Regions from separate parts of the Pediococcus pentosaceus ATCC 25745 genome, predicted to be linked through region 3. Evidence: a T-box and tRNA genes for the amino acid it is inferred to sense, from the RefSeq annotation. Region 3 holds a T-box; the other regions hold tRNA genes.
The links. A T-box is a leader RNA that pairs with one kind of tRNA and senses whether it is charged. The one in region 3 lies ahead of ileS (isoleucine--tRNA ligase), so its partner is inferred to be a tRNA-Ile.
Positions count from the first base shown of each region.

Region 1 (3,280 bases), 330 kb from region 3:
CCCAGAAGTAGGGGATAACACCTGGAAACAGATGCTAATACCGTATAACAGAGAAAACCGCATGGTTTTCTTTTAAAAGATGGCTCTGCTATCACTTCTGGATGGACCCGCGGCGTATTAGCTAGTTGGTGAGGTAAAGGCTCACCAAGGCAGTGATACGTAGCCGACCTGAGAGGGTAATCGGCCACATTGGGACTGAGACACGGCCCAGACTCCTACGGGAGGCAGCAGTAGGGAATCTTCCACAATGGACGCAAGTCTGATGGAGCAACGCCGCGTGAGTGAAGAAGGGTTTCGGCTCGTAAAGCTCTGTTGTTAAAGAAGAACGTGGGTAAGAGTAACTGTTTACCCAGTGACGGTATTTAACCAGAAAGCCACGGCTAACTACGTGCCAGCAGCCGCGGTAATACGTAGGTGGCAAGCGTTATCCGGATTTATTGGGCGTAAAGCGAGCGCAGGCGGTCTTTTAAGTCTAATGTGAAAGCCTTCGGCTCAACCGAAGAAGTGCATTGGAAACTGGGAGACTTGAGTGCAGAAGAGGACAGTGGAACTCCATGTGTAGCGGTGAAATGCGTAGATATATGGAAGAACACCAGTGGCGAAGGCGGCTGTCTGGTCTGCAACTGACGCTGAGGCTCGAAAGCATGGGTAGCGAACAGGATTAGATACCCTGGTAGTCCATGCCGTAAACGATGATTACTAAGTGTTGGAGGGTTTCCGCCCTTCAGTGCTGCAGCTAACGCATTAAGTAATCCGCCTGGGGAGTACGACCGCAAGGTTGAAACTCAAAAGAATTGACGGGGGCCCGCACAAGCGGTGGAGCATGTGGTTTAATTCGAAGCTACGCGAAGAACCTTACCAGGTCTTGACATCTTCTGACAGTCTAAGAGATTAGAGGTTCCCTTCGGGGACAGAATGACAGGTGGTGCATGGTTGTCGTCAGCTCGTGTCGTGAGATGTTGGGTTAAGTCCCGCAACGAGCGCAACCCTTATTACTAGTTGCCAGCATTAAGTTGGGCACTCTAGTGAGACTGCCGGTGACAAACCGGAGGAAGGTGGGGACGACGTCAAATCATCATGCCCCTTATGACCTGGGCTACACACGTGCTACAATGGATGGTACAACGAGTCGCGAGACCGCGAGGTTAAGCTAATCTCTTAAAACCATTCTCAGTTCGGACTGTAGGCTGCAACTCGCCTACACGAAGTCGGAATCGCTAGTAATCGCGGATCAGCATGCCGCGGTGAATACGTTCCCGGGCCTTGTACACACCGCCCGTCACACCATGAGAGTTTGTAACACCCAAAGCCGGTGGGGTAACCTTTTAGGAGCTAGCCGTCTAAGGTGGGACAGATGATTAGGGTGAAGTCGTAACAAGGTAGCCGTAGGAGTACCTGCGGCTGGATCACCTCCTTTCTAAGGAATAAACGGAAACCCACACTATGTCAAAGTTTTGTTTAGTTTTGAGAGGTCTACTCTCAGAGCACGCGTATCGGGCCTATAGCTCAGCTGGTTTAGAGCGCACGCCTGATAAGCGTGAGGTCGATGGTTCGAGTCCATTTAGGCCCATACATGGGGAATTAGCTCAGCTGGGAGAGCGCCTGCCTTGCACGCAGGAGGTCAGCGGTTCGATCCCGCTATTCTCCATTAAACAACTAAGGTTGTTTATTCTTTTGTTCTTTGAAAACTGAATAATATCTATAATTTTCTAATTTTAATTGTTAATCATAATTAAACCGAGAGAAAACCGCGTAATTTAAAGAGTTATAAAACAAGATTAGTTCAAAGATTAATCGCTAAACTCAATTAATCACTTTACCGTAGGTAAAGATAGGTTAAGTTAGGAAGGGCGCATGGTGAATGCCTTGGTACTAGGAGCCGATGAAGGACGGGACTAACACCGATATGCCTCGGGGAGCTGTAAGTAAGCTTTGATCCGGGGATTTCCGAATGGGGCAACCCAATAGTTTTAATCGACTATTATCCGCATCTGAATACATAGGATGTGTGAAGGTAAACGTGGGGAACTGAAACATCTCAGTACCCGCAGGAACAGAAAGAAAATTCGATTCCCTGAGTAGCGGCGAGCGAAACGGGAAGAGCCCAAACCAGGAAGCTTGCTTCCTGGGGTTGTAGGACTGAACATTTGAGTTACCAAAGAACTTGATAGCTGAAGAATCTGGGAAGATTCGCCAGAGAGGGTGATAGCCCCGTAAGTTAAATCAAGTTCTCTCAGTTCAGGATCCTGAGTACGGCGGAGCACGTGAAATTCCGTCGGAATCCGGGAGGACCATCTCCCAAGGCTAAATACTACCTAGTGACCGATAGTGAACCAGTACCGTGAGGGAAAGGTGAAAAGCACCCCGGAAGGGGAGTGAAATAGTTCCTGAAACCATGTGCCTACAAGAAGTCAGAGCCCGTTAATGGGTGATGGCGTGCCTTTTGTAGAATGAACCGGCGAGTTACGTTCGTATGCCAGGTTAAGTTGAAGAGACGGAGCCGAAGCGAAAGCGAGTCTGAATAGGGCGATATAAGTATGCGGATGTAGACCCGAAACCAAGTGACCTACCCATGTCCAGGTTGAAGGTGCAGTAAAATGCACTGGAGGACCGAACTCGTGTACGTTGAAAAGTGCTGAGATGAGGTGTGGGTAGCGGTGAAATTCCAAACGAACTTGGAGATAGCTGGTTCTCTCCGAAATAGCTTTAGGGCTAGCCTCGGAATTAGGATCGTGGAGGTAGAGCCACTGTTTGGACTAGGGGCCCATCAAGGGTTACCGAATTCAGATAAACTCCGAATGCCATCGATTTATGTCCGGGAGTCAGACGGTGAGTGATAAGATCCATCGTCGAAAGGGGAACAGCCCAGACCACCAGTTAAGGTCCCTAAATATATGTTAAGTGGAAAAGGATGTGGAGTTGCATAGACAACTAGGATGTTGGCTCAGAAGCAGCCACCATTTAAAGAGTGCGTAATAGCTCACTAGTCGAGTGATTCTGCGCCGAAAATGTACCGGGGCTTAAACATATTACCGAGACTGTGGATGCCACCATTAGGTGGCGTGATAGGAGAGCGTTCTAAGGGCAATGAAGGCAGACCGTGAGGACTGTTGGAGCGCTTAGAAGTGAGAATGCCGGTATGAGTAGCGAAAGATAGGTGAGAATCCTATCCACCGTATGACTAAGGTTTCCTGGGGAAGGCTCGTCCTCCCAGGGTTAGTCGGGACCTAAGCCGAGGCCGAGAGGCGTAGGCGATGGATAACAGGTTGATATTCCTGTA
Region 1 covers NC_008525.1:1,504,544-1,507,823, reverse strand. Annotated here, with positions in the region: rRNA gene PEPE_RS07480 (16S ribosomal RNA) at 1-1,417, shown strand, start outside; tRNA gene PEPE_RS07475 (tRNA-Ile) at 1,496-1,570, shown strand; tRNA gene PEPE_RS07470 (tRNA-Ala) at 1,576-1,648, shown strand; rRNA gene PEPE_RS07465 (23S ribosomal RNA) at 1,835-3,280, shown strand, end outside.
Region 1: it has a tRNA-Ile gene. The T-box ahead of ileS (isoleucine--tRNA ligase) is inferred to sense a tRNA for this amino acid. The anticodon was not compared.

Region 2 (3,280 bases), 510 kb from region 3:
CGGCCTCGGCTTAGGTCCCGACTAACCCTGGGAGGACGAGCCTTCCCCAGGAAACCTTAGTCATACGGTGGATAGGATTCTCACCTATCTTTCGCTACTCATACCGGCATTCTCACTTCTAAGCGCTCCAACAGTCCTCACGGTCTGCCTTCATTGCCCTTAGAACGCTCTCCTATCACGCCACCTAATGGTGGCATCCACAGTCTCGGTAATATGTTTAAGCCCCGGTACATTTTCGGCGCAGAATCACTCGACTAGTGAGCTATTACGCACTCTTTAAATGGTGGCTGCTTCTGAGCCAACATCCTAGTTGTCTATGCAACTCCACATCCTTTTCCACTTAACATATATTTAGGGACCTTAACTGGTGGTCTGGGCTGTTCCCCTTTCGACGATGGATCTTATCACTCACCGTCTGACTCCCGGACATAAATCGATGGCATTCGGAGTTTATCTGAATTCGGTAACCCTTGATGGGCCCCTAGTCCAAACAGTGGCTCTACCTCCACGATCCTAATTCCGAGGCTAGCCCTAAAGCTATTTCGGAGAGAACCAGCTATCTCCAAGTTCGTTTGGAATTTCACCGCTACCCACACCTCATCTCAGCACTTTTCAACGTACACGAGTTCGGTCCTCCAGTGCATTTTACTGCACCTTCAACCTGGACATGGGTAGGTCACTTGGTTTCGGGTCTACATCCGCATACTTATATCGCCCTATTCAGACTCGCTTTCGCTTCGGCTCCGTCTCTTCAACTTAACCTGGCATACGAACGTAACTCGCCGGTTCATTCTACAAAAGGCACGCCATCACCCATTAACGGGCTCTGACTTCTTGTAGGCACATGGTTTCAGGAACTATTTCACTCCCCTTCCGGGGTGCTTTTCACCTTTCCCTCACGGTACTGGTTCACTATCGGTCACTAGGTAGTATTTAGCCTTGGGAGATGGTCCTCCCGGATTCCGACGGAATTTCACGTGCTCCGCCGTACTCAGGATCCTGAACTGAGAGAATTTGATTTAACTTACGGGGCTATCACCCTCTCTGGCGAATCTTCCCAGATTCTTCAGCTATCAAGTTCTTTGGTAACTCAAATGTTCAGTCCTACAACCCCAGGAAGCAAGCTTCCTGGTTTGGGCTCTTCCCGTTTCGCTCGCCGCTACTCAGGGAATCGAATTTTCTTTCTGTTCCTGCGGGTACTGAGATGTTTCAGTTCCCCACGTTTACCTTCACACATCCTATGTATTCAGATGCGGATAATAGTCGATTAAAACTATTGGGTTGCCCCATTCGGAAATCCCCGGATCAAAGCTTACTTACAGCTCCCCGAGGCATATCGGTGTTAGTCCCGTCCTTCATCGGCTCCTAGTACCAAGGCATTCACCATGCGCCCTTCCTAACTTAACCTATCTTTACCTACGGTAAAGTGATTAATTGAGTTTAGCGATTAATCTTTGAACTAATCTTGTTTTATAACTCTTTAAATTACGCGGTTTTCTCTCGGTTTAATTATGATTAACAATTAAAATTAGAAAATTATAGATATTATTCAGTTTTCAAAGAACAAAAGAATAAACAACCTTAGTTGTTTAATGGAGAATAGCGGGATCGAACCGCTGACCTCCTGCGTGCAAGGCAGGCGCTCTCCCAGCTGAGCTAATTCCCCATGTATGGGCCTAAATGGACTCGAACCATCGACCTCACGCTTATCAGGCGTGCGCTCTAAACCAGCTGAGCTATAGGCCCGATACGCGTGCTCTGAGAGTAGACCTCTCAAAACTAAACAAAACTTTGACATAGTGTGGGTTTCCGTTTATTCCTTAGAAAGGAGGTGATCCAGCCGCAGGTTCTCCTACGGCTACCTTGTTACGACTTCACCCTAATCATCTGTCCCACCTTAGACGGCTAGCTCCTAAAAGGTTACCCCACCGGCTTTGGGTGTTACAAACTCTCATGGTGTGACGGGCGGTGTGTACAAGGCCCGGGAACGTATTCACCGCGGCATGCTGATCCGCGATTACTAGCGATTCCGACTTCGTGTAGGCGAGTTGCAGCCTACAGTCCGAACTGAGAATGGTTTTAAGAGATTAGCTTAACCTCGCGGTCTCGCGACTCGTTGTACCATCCATTGTAGCACGTGTGTAGCCCAGGTCATAAGGGGCATGATGATTTGACGTCGTCCCCACCTTCCTCCGGTTTGTCACCGGCAGTCTCACTAGAGTGCCCAACTTAATGCTGGCAACTAGTAATAAGGGTTGCGCTCGTTGCGGGACTTAACCCAACATCTCACGACACGAGCTGACGACAACCATGCACCACCTGTCATTCTGTCCCCGAAGGGAACCTCTAATCTCTTAGACTGTCAGAAGATGTCAAGACCTGGTAAGGTTCTTCGCGTAGCTTCGAATTAAACCACATGCTCCACCGCTTGTGCGGGCCCCCGTCAATTCTTTTGAGTTTCAACCTTGCGGTCGTACTCCCCAGGCGGATTACTTAATGCGTTAGCTGCAGCACTGAAGGGCGGAAACCCTCCAACACTTAGTAATCATCGTTTACGGCATGGACTACCAGGGTATCTAATCCTGTTCGCTACCCATGCTTTCGAGCCTCAGCGTCAGTTGCAGACCAGACAGCCGCCTTCGCCACTGGTGTTCTTCCATATATCTACGCATTTCACCGCTACACATGGAGTTCCACTGTCCTCTTCTGCACTCAAGTCTCCCAGTTTCCAATGCACTTCTTCGGTTGAGCCGAAGGCTTTCACATTAGACTTAAAAGACCGCCTGCGCTCGCTTTACGCCCAATAAATCCGGATAACGCTTGCCACCTACGTATTACCGCGGCTGCTGGCACGTAGTTAGCCGTGGCTTTCTGGTTAAATACCGTCACTGGGTAAACAGTTACTCTTACCCACGTTCTTCTTTAACAACAGAGCTTTACGAGCCGAAACCCTTCTTCACTCACGCGGCGTTGCTCCATCAGACTTGCGTCCATTGTGGAAGATTCCCTACTGCTGCCTCCCGTAGGAGTCTGGGCCGTGTCTCAGTCCCAATGTGGCCGATTACCCTCTCAGGTCGGCTACGTATCACTGCCTTGGTGAGCCTTTACCTCACCAACTAGCTAATACGCCGCGGGTCCATCCAGAAGTGATAGCAGAGCCATCTTTTAAAAGAAAACCATGCGGTTTTCTCTGTTATACGGTATTAGCATCTGTTTCCAGGTGTTATCCCCTACTTCTGGGCAGGTTACCCACGTGTTACTCACCCGTTCGCCACTCACT
Region 2 covers NC_008525.1:671,760-675,039, reverse strand. Annotated here, with positions in the region: rRNA gene PEPE_RS03020 (23S ribosomal RNA) at 1-1,407, opposite strand, end outside; tRNA gene PEPE_RS03015 (tRNA-Ala) at 1,594-1,666, opposite strand; tRNA gene PEPE_RS03010 (tRNA-Ile) at 1,672-1,746, opposite strand; rRNA gene PEPE_RS03005 (16S ribosomal RNA) at 1,825-3,280, opposite strand, start outside.
Region 2: it has a tRNA-Ile gene. The T-box ahead of ileS (isoleucine--tRNA ligase) is inferred to sense a tRNA for this amino acid. The anticodon was not compared.

Region 3 (3,280 bases):
GCTTCCCATTGGAACCAAATATCCGAACCATTCTTCTCGAATAAATCTGCAACGTGATTAATCGTTTCTTTTTCAAGAATTGGTGTACCATCTTCAGCATAGAAAATTGGCAAAGGAACTCCCCAAACACGTTGACGAGAGATAACCCAATCACCACGATCCCGAATCATATTGTGAAGCCGCTTTTGACCCCAGTCAGGAAGAAATTCAACATCTTCAATAGCTTCCAAAATCTGATCACGAATCTTATCTACAGATGCAAACCATTGAGGCGTTGCGCGGAAAATGATTGGTTTCTTAGTCCGCCAATCAAATGGATAACTATGCACATAGTCCATTTGTTTTAATAAAGCATTAGAAGCTTTTAATTTGTCCAATGCAATTGCATTAGCATCTTCATAAAAGACACCTTCAAAATCTGGTCCAGCTTCAGCTGTCATGTAGCCACGATCATCTACTGGTACAAAAATATCTAATCCATATTCCTTACCTACACGGAAGTCATCTTCACCAAAACCTGGTGCAGTATGAACTAACCCAGTTCCAGAATCCAAAGTAACAAAATCACCTAACATAACAACTAGTTCGCGATCGTTATCAAATGGATGGATAGCCTTGATACGGTCTAATTCACGGCCACGGATAACTTGAAGGGTTTGAACATCTTCCCAACCAAATTGTTCCGCAGCATAATTTAAACGATCTGTAGCAATCACAAATTTACGATCTTCACCGGCTGGTTGAACAACTGAATAATCAAAACCAGCATCAATCGTAATTCCTTCTGAAGCTGGGATTGTCCAAGGTGTCGTTGTCCAAACTACAAAATAAGTGTTTTCATCAAGAACGCCTTTTCCGTCATTAACTTTTTCTGCGTAAAATGCAGATGGTGAAGTAACATCATGATATTCTACTTCTGCTTCGGCCATCGCTGATTCAGATGACCATGACCAGAATACCGGCTTCTTACCACGATAAATTAATCCGAGCTCGGCCATTCGACCAAATGTTCTAATTTCTTGTGCTTCAAATTCCGGATTAAGTGTCAAATATGGATGATCCCATTCAGCCGAAATACCTAAACGTTTAAAATCAGTACGTTGTTTATCAACCTGTTTTAACGCATATTCATGACATAGCTTTCTAAAATCAGCTGTAGACATTTTTTTTCTGTCATAGCCTTCCTTAGTAAGCTGTTGTTCAATTGGAAGTCCATGGGTATCCCAGCCGGGAACGAACGGGCTTCTAAAACCACTCATTGACTTGTAACGAACAATAATATCTTTTGAAATCTTATTCATGGCATGTCCCATATGAATATTTCCATTTGCATATGGAGGCCCATCATGTAAAACGAAGGATGGTTTGCCTTCATTTAATTTTTGACGTTGTTCATAAATTTTATTTTCAGCCCAGATATCTTCACGTTTTTGCTCATTAACTGGAAGATTTCCACGCATTTTAAATTTTGTTTTTCCAAGGTTTAATGTATCTTTAACTCGCACTAAAACCACTCGCCTTTCCAAGTAAAATAAAAAGACTCCATCCCTTAACAGGGACGAAGTCTTCGCGGTACCACCCAAATTTAAAGACCATTAAATGGTCTTCCTCTTTGTAGCACTTAACGGTTGCCAACCGACTAGATTTACTGAATTTCAATCTAGCACTCAAAAGTGATCAACCTTCAAATTACATACTGACCTCCCACCGTCGTCAGCTCGCTAAGATGCTACATTTTGAAGATTCTTCTTTTTTAACGTTTTATTCTTTTGGTTTAACATGGAATCCTTCACTAGTTGGATTACCATTCTCATTATTGTAGTCTTCTGGGAAAACTACAACGGTTTGTTGATCATCTTGTACTTCAGGTTCAACTGCTGGAGTATCTGGAGTAACTTCGACAACTTCTTCTGAGTGTACACTCTCATCTTGGAAGTTGTCAAGCGTACCACTATTACGCATGGCTTCTTTAATTTCACCAATGGTGAGTAGTTCATCTGAACTAAGCAGATTATCCCAGTCGCGTCCCTTAATCATTTGAAGTTGTGACTCTAGTAAAACTTCAAATTTTTGACGGAAACTACGAGCTTGCTTCTTCAAATCATCAGTAGCAATTACAACCTTTTGAGCTTTACCAGCCGCTTCACCGATGTAACTATCAGCTTTCTTATGAGCCGCATCAATTACTGACTTAGCCTCTTTCTGGGCTTCTTTAGAAGTAAATTCGGCTTCGCGTTTTGAACTGATTTTGACTTTATCAGCTGCATCTTGTGCCACCATAATTGACTTATTGAGGGATTCTTTCATCTCATCAAAATAATCAATTCGACTTTTAGCCTCGTTAAGTTGTGAACGAAGTGTATCGATTTCATCATGAAGACGACGCTGTTCAAACGCAACTTCGTCTAAAAATTCATCAACTTCGACTGGATTGTATCCTCGCATTTTATTTGAAAATTGTTTTTGTTGTATATCTTGTGGTTCAATTGACATTTTAATAAAACCCCCATAACTCACTATCTAGTTTTGATTATATCCAGCTGGATCTTAAGTTTATCTTTTTTTGTTTTTCCAAGAATATCAACAAGTTTTATCCTACCATATTTTCGAACTGAAATAACATCATTTAACGCAATTAAAGTATCAGCTTTCTCATCAATCATCCAATTTAATTGAACTAAACGTTTTTCAATCAGTTCTTTCACTCGATGACGAGAGATCGAAAATCCTGTTGAAATAATTGAATCCATTCTTAAAGATGCTACAGTCTGGTTAACAGGCTCCCAATCATCTTGAACTTTTAAAATATCATTTGTTGAAGTAGGAATCAATTTAACTTTTATTTTACCAATTCGATCAATTTCATTTAAAAAGAAATTTTCTAATTCTCCATTGACAGCAAATTGCCAGCGTTCTGCTTGATGAACTATATCACCAAAAGTACTTCGTTTAATACCAGCATTAACCAATGTTCCTAAAATCTGACGATGTTCTAAATCTGTAAAATTAATTGGATAATTAATTTCAAAGATTCTAACAGAAAAATCATCTTCCGCAGGAACAAAATAATCTGGTGTAATCAATGCTCGCTTATTTTCTGCCTCGCTAAACCCTCCATTAAAATAAACCTTTAGTTCAGGAAATCGATTAACTAGGGTTTGGAGAATATGTTGTTCTCGGGGATTTAAAAAATTAGTTAAAATTGGACGATTTTGATCTAAAGCCTCTTGGAGTGAAGATGAAAAGCTCTCAATTAATTCCTGCTCTTCTTTTCTAAAAT
Region 3 covers NC_008525.1:1,178,602-1,181,881, forward strand. Annotated here, with positions in the region: gene ileS (isoleucine--tRNA ligase) at 1-1,505, opposite strand, end outside; T-box leader at 1,552-1,766, opposite strand; gene PEPE_RS05705 (DivIVA domain-containing protein) at 1,762-2,493, opposite strand; gene PEPE_RS05710 (YlmH family RNA-binding protein) at 2,517-3,280, opposite strand, start outside.